DNA from 2 places in the Chryseobacterium sp. IHB B 17019 genome. Region 1 is predicted to be linked to the other one. Evidence: riboswitches for the same ligand, from Rfam matches in the RefSeq annotation. Region 1 holds a riboswitch; the other holds the start of a gene.

Region 1 (3,426 bases):
TGATATCCTGTTGAATTTCATTATAAAATTCATTGGCTTCGTCAATTCTAACTTCGAAAATCTCATCAAATTGATAAAAAGGCTCATCAAGATCGTTAGGTGATAGTCTGAAATCAAACGTTTTAGATTGTCTTGCCTCAATTATTTCATCAATTAAAAATGCAGCCTTCGTTCCTCTTTTTTCAGGATTTATGGTGTTGCTTCCGTAAATTATATAATCATTAATTCCATCTTTAAAATAAGTATTTCCCGGATATGGAGCGCCGTGCAACTTTGGATTGTTGGTTTCATTATCGCAGAAAACACTTTCCACATTGATGTTCTTCGAATAAAACTTTTTAATGGAAATACTGTCGTGTATAATATCAATACAGCCTTCCTGTGAAGCATTTGTCCCACCTTTGTAAGTGTTGTAGCCCCATTTCCAGTTATTCCTGAACCAAACGGTGGGTGCTACCACAATAGGAGCGTCATTCTGGCTTCTGTTACAAACCGTGACTCTCACTAAGATATCATCTTGGTTGGCCTTTGCATATTCAATAAAAATATCAAAATATTCATCATTATCAAAAATTCCGGTATCGAAAATTTCGTATTCCGGTTCTTTTTTGCTGCGTCTGGCATTTTCGGCACGGATATCTTCATATGGAAAGGCATTGATAGGATATTTGTACACCATTTTCATATAGCTGTGAGTAGGTGTATTATCCAGGTAATAAAAGATTTCTTTGATGTCTTCCCCGTGATTTCCCTGAGGATTGCTCAGCCCGAAAAAGCGCTCTTTTATCATCTTATCTTTCTTATTCCAGAACGAAAGTGCAAAACAGAAGAGCTGCTTTGCATCGGAGATTCCCGCAATTCCTTCTTCGCCCCAGCGGTAGGCGTAGCTTTCTGCAGTACTATGATTAGCGAAATTCCAGGCATCACCGTTTGAGCTGTAATCTTCACGTACATTTCCCCATTGGCGGTTACTTACGTAAGGCCCCCAGTTTTTCCAGTCAGTATCTTGTAATCTTTGTTTTTCAGCAATCATATCTCAGCATTTTCAATTACGAAGTTAGTTTTTTTGAAAAATAATTCCAACTTTCTAATTCTGAATAATTTTTAATATTTTATCCAAAATGTCCTATCCATCAATGCTTCCATATTAAAATTAAATTTTTTTTAAATATTTAAAATTAAATTTTTATCTTTGCACCATTCGATCATTCACATATTGAAAATGTTATCAAGAAAGGTTGAGGGATTAGACCCTGTGAAACCTTAGCAACCCTTTGCGGAAGTAAAGAAGGTGCTACGTTCTACCAATTTATTTTGGACAGATAACTTACTGAAGTTCTTTCAGCCATTTCTCGTGGCATTTTCAAATTGTATTATCAAAAAGTATAATAGAATTGAAAACAGAACTTAAACATATTAATATTTCGTATCAAACCAATTCCCAAAAGGAATACCATATCCCGTTGAGCTATCAGCTTTTCGGGAAAGAGCTGTTTTCTTCACCGATAGTTTTAGTTAATCATGCTTTAACCGGAAACTCCAATGTTTCAGGGGAAAAAGGGTGGTGGAAACAACTGATTGGAGAAAACCAGGTGATCGATACGAACAAATATACTGTTCTGTGTTTCAATATTCCCGGAAACGGTTACGATGATTTTTTAATTGATGACTATGAAGATTTCACTCCTTCGGATATTGCTAATATCTTTTTAAAAGGACTTGAAATTTTAAAAATTAAAAGTTTACATGTCATTATCGGAGGCTCTCTTGGAGGCGGAATCGGCTGGGAAATGCTGGCAAAAAATCCAAATCTTGCCGAAATCTTTATTCCCATTGCCTGCGATTTTAAAACCCATGACTGGCTTCATGCGCAATGCCTGGTTCAGAAATTTTTGTTAAATCAAAGTGGCGAACCATTACAAAAAGCCAGAATTCATGCGATGTTGTGCTACAGAACACCTCAATCTTTAAACGATAGATTTCAAAACAAATACAATCAGGAAAAACAGAACCTGGAATCGGAAGACTGGCTTATTTATCACGGAAATGCTTTAAACGAAAGGTTTAGTTTAAAATCTTATAAGCTGATGAATCATTTATTAATGAATATTAATGCAGAAGAGAATCAACTGGTAAAGATACAGGCACGAATGCACATGATCTCCGTTGATACAGACTTATTCTTTCCCGCTTCCGAAATCCGAATGTGTTTTGAAAAGCTTAAAGAAAAAAAGGAAAATCTTTTCTATCACGAGATCAAATCAATTCATGGGCACGATGCCTTCTTAATGGAATACGAACAATTAAATAACATCATTAAAAATATTTTGTAGAATGGAAAATGCTAACGAAATAAAATTTTTAAAAAACAGATCAATCATCAAATTTGAAGGAGAAGATTTCTTGGGTGAAATCGGGATTGACGGACGAATTTTTAAAGCGCTTACACTGGCGCGAATCAGTGTTGGGGTAATTTCTCAACAGGCCATCGAAAACGGATTATCAATTTTGGTTCAGGAAGCTGATTCCGAAAAAGCAGTTAATTGTCTGATTGACGAATTTGAAGCAGAAAGAAAATCAGGGAAAGTTTCCCAGATTTACAGTATAAATAATGTCTCTGTCATTGGTTTTGTAGCAGAAGATTTCAATAAAGTATTGGCAGAACTGGCCCGAAACAATGTTTTCCCATTGCTTTTAAACCAAATTGCAAGCGAAAAACGGGTAAATATTGTCGTAACTTCTTCACAAGACGAAAAAGCAAAAAATATCATCGAATCCGAGATTTCTAAAAAACCAAAAACGGTTCATCTAGCAATTATCGGACACGGAAATGTTGGTAAAACTTTGATCAATCAGGTTTTACAGTCATCGGAAGAAATCAGAAGACGTAAAAAAATTGATTTGAAAGTTGTGGCCGTTGCGAATTCAAGAAAAATAGCTTTTAATAAAAAAGGTTTTGATAACAATTGGAATGATGAGGTTTTGACAGCGGAAAGTCCATCAGATGTTCAGGAATTAATCAATTTTTCAAAAGAAAACCAACTGGAAAACCTGATTGTTGTTGATAATACGGCAAGCAAGGATTTTGTTCATAATTATCATACGTTGGCAGAAAATGGTTTCGATCTGGTGTCTTCCAACAAGATTTTCAATACGCTTCCAATCGAAGAATACCGTAAACTAAGATATACGTTGAACAAAAATAACAGACGTTATCTGTACGAAACGAATGTTGGTGCAGGCTTACCATTAATTGACACGATAAAATTATTACACCTTTCAGGAGAAAACATCACAAGAATCAAAGGCGTTTTCTCAGGAACATTGAGCTATGTTTTCAATAATTTTTCTTTGAGAAACGATAAATTTTCCACAATCATCAATGAAGCCTTGGAAAAAGGATATACGGAACCGGACCCGAGAGAG
Region 2 (3,426 bases), 140 kb from region 1:
TCTGCAGATGCTTTCGGGGTATTGCCTCCGGTTTCTGTTTTGGATGAAGATCAGGCACAATACCACTTTCTTTGCGGATATACTTCAAAGTTAGCGGGAACTGAAAGAGGAATTACAGAGCCTCAACCATCTTTTTCACCTGCATTCGGAGAAGCATTCCTGACATTGCACCCGACAATGTATTCAAAAACTTTGATCAGCAAGATGAAAGAACACGGTGCAAAAGCTTATTTAGTTAACACAGGCTGGAACGGTACAGGAAAGAGAATTTCTTTGAAAGATACAAGAGCAATTATTGACGCAATCATTGACGGATCTATTGAAAACGCTCCGAAAACCAGAATTCCAATTATGAATTTGGAAATTCCTACATCTTTACCGAACGTTTCTGAAGGCATTTTAGATCCTAGAAATACATATAGTGATGTTTCTGAATGGGAAGAAAAAGCGAAGGATTTAGCATCAAGGTATATTAAAAACTTCGATCAGTACTGCAATACTGAAGAAGGGGAAAAATTGGTAGCTTCCGGACCTCAATTACAACAGCAGACAACAAACTAAAATAGAAATCCTCATCATAGCGATGAGGATTTTATTTTTAATTAAACACGGATTTTCACCAAGCTACACAGATTATATATAACGTAAACATCTGTGGTGATCTGAGAAATCTGTGGTTAATAAAATTAATTATTTAAAATTTCAAGCTCAAAATCGCCAATCTATATCCCCCCATTCCAAAACCGGATAAAACCGCATCAGTATTTGCGGCCGTCACAGACTTCTGGCGAAATTCTTCCCTCTTGTAAATATTGCTGATATGAACCTCAACTTTAGGCTTCTGAATGTTCTTTAAACAGTCGGCAATCGCATAAGAATAATGGGTAAACGCTCCCGGATTAATTACCAATGCATCAAAATCATTTTCCTGAAGCCTGTTAATAATTTCTCCTTCAATATTGGATTGATAATATTTAATTTCATAAGAAGAAAATTCAGACTTTATATTTTCCAGATATTCTTCCATAGAGATTGTCCCATAAATTTCAGGTTCTCTTGAGCCTAAAAGATTCAGGTTCGGGCCGTTTACAATTAAAACTTTCATAGTATAAAATTAAAAAGTTTTTTCAATTAAGGCTGAAAAATTTTAGCTTAAGTTATTTTGATCCCTTGCATTATTTTTAATGATATTTCTCATATTTAAAAATTTAACAAATTTTATAACTGCTTATTTCTTTGGCTTTTAAAATAAAATTAAGTTAATTTTTATAAAATTTATAGTTGAATTTTTAAAGTCTACTTGTTTTATAGACTATTTGTTTTTAGATTTGCAAATATATTTCGATCGGCTTATAAAGAAAGATGGAGGGAACTGACCCTGTGAAATCTTAACAACCTGCCCAGAGCAAGGTGTTACATTCAGCCTTTAAAAAGGAAAGATAAGCAATAAGGTTAATCATAGTATTGATGCTTTTTGCTGTCTTTTTTATAAAGTATTAAAATTCAGTTATTGCTAAATAAAATTGATTATGATTAACAAAAATTTAATTAGCTCCAAGCTATGGATTCCGCCAATTGCTGTTTTCTTCTTAGGAATAATCAGTGTAGAAGGGCAGGAAGCTAAAAAAGATACGCTTCGTGAAAAAGATATTGATGAAGTAGTCATTGTAGCTTACGGAAAAGCTAAAAAAACGAGCTATACAGGATCTGTCGCTACCATTTCCAGCGAAAAAATCAACAACAGGCCTGTTACCAGCATTACAAAAGCATTAGAAGGTCAGGTTCCGGGACTTCAGGCGGTAAGCTCTTCGGGGCAGCCGGGTTCTACGGCCTCCATCAGAATTCGGGGAATTGGTTCTATTAGTGCTTCAAGCAACCCGTTATTTGTAGTAGACGGAATTCCTTTCGACGGAAATATCAACTCTATCAGTCCCAACGATATTGAATCAATAAGTGTTTTAAAAGATGCTACGGCAAGCTCACTGTATGGTTCCAGAGGGGCAAATGGAGTAATTATCATCACCACAAAATCCGGTAAAAAAGGAGAGTCGAGTATAAACTTTAATATCAGCCAGGGTTTTTCCGGAAGAGCTGTGAAAGATTATGAACAGGTATCAACAGACCAGTATTTCGAATTGTATTGGGAAGCGCTGCGAAACGGGTACAAATCCAGTCAGGTCTCTTCACAACAGGCTGCGCAGATGGCGACTGATAATCTGGTGAATGCTTTAGGAATCAATCCTTATGGCGTAAATTATGCCAAACCTGTAGGACCAGACGGGAAGCTATTATCCGGTGCAACACCTTTGTGGAACGACAATTGGAAAGATATTCTGCAAAGAGTTGCTTCAAGAAATCAGGTGGATCTGGATTTCAGTGGTGGAAATGAAAAAAGCAATTATTATTTTTCACTGGGTTATCTGGATGACAAAGGAATTGCGATTGGGTCCGGATTCAGGAAGTACAGCACAAGACTGAAAATCAATTCTGAGGTAAAGAAATGGCTGAATGTCGGGGCAAATTTAAGTTATACAAACAGCCTTCAGGAAGCACCGCCTTCATCAGATTCCAGAACCGATAACATTATTAATGCAGCAAGGGTAATTCCTTCATTTTATCCTTATTATGAAAGAAATGCGGATGGTAGCTATAAATTGGATGCCAACGGAAATTACATCTACGATTTCGGGAAATATAGGCCGACAAGTGCTTTACAGAATGAAAACGCTGCAGCAACTTTACCTTTAAATAAAAACGACAACAGAGAAGATAACTTTTCAGGAAAAGGATTTTTAGATTTTACCTTCTTGCCGGAATTAAAGTTTAAAACAAGTTTTTCTATTGATTTAGTGAATTATAACGGTCATTATTATACCAATCCGTTGTTGGGAGAAGGCGTTGAAATCGGAGGTTCCGTGACAAAAACCAATTCAAGAACTTTGTCTTACACCACAAGTAATATTCTGACTTATGATAAAAAATTCGGGCAGCATCATATTAACATTTTAGGTGGTCAGGAGTTTTATCATTATGAATATCAGACGATTTCAGGAAGCAGAAGTCAGTTTTCCTTACCATATTATTACGAACCTGATGCAGCAGCTTTACTGGGAAGCTTCAGTGGAAACAGTGATAAATTAGGTTTGTTAAGTTTCTTAGGAAAGGCAGAATATGATTTTAAAAATAAATATTTTGTTTCAGGATCGGTAAGAGCGGACGGATCTTCAAGATTTTCTCCTGAAAACAGATGGGGAACTTTCTGGTCAGTCGGAGGCTCATGGAAAGCGTCCAATGAAGATTTTATTAAAAATTTAAATTTCTTCAATCAACTGACCCTTCGTGCAAGTTACGGAGGCCAGGGAAATGACAAATTAAGCACCTATTATGCCTATCAGAGTTTGTATGCCTTTTACAATAATCTAGGAG

The links. A riboswitch is a leader RNA that binds a small molecule or an ion and turns the genes downstream of it on or off. The one in region 1 is predicted to bind S-adenosylmethionine.
Region 2: another riboswitch for S-adenosylmethionine. It lies ahead of ATE47_RS15400 (SusC/RagA family TonB-linked outer membrane protein); the one in region 1 lies ahead of ATE47_RS14695 (alpha/beta fold hydrolase).

The regions. Positions count from the first base shown of each region.
Region 1 covers NZ_CP013293.1:3,188,120-3,191,545, reverse strand. Annotated here, with positions in the region: gene ATE47_RS14700 (MGH1-like glycoside hydrolase domain-containing protein) at 1-1,033, opposite strand, end outside; SAM riboswitch class I at 1,223-1,329, shown strand; gene ATE47_RS14695 (alpha/beta fold hydrolase) at 1,395-2,333, shown strand; gene ATE47_RS14690 (ACT domain-containing protein) at 2,335-3,426, shown strand, end outside.
Region 2 covers NZ_CP013293.1:3,324,617-3,328,042, reverse strand. Annotated here, with positions in the region: gene pckA (phosphoenolpyruvate carboxykinase (ATP)) at 1-561, shown strand, start outside; gene ATE47_RS15405 (type II 3-dehydroquinate dehydratase) at 695-1,105, opposite strand; SAM riboswitch class I at 1,348-1,446, shown strand; gene ATE47_RS15400 (SusC/RagA family TonB-linked outer membrane protein) at 1,530-3,426, shown strand, end outside.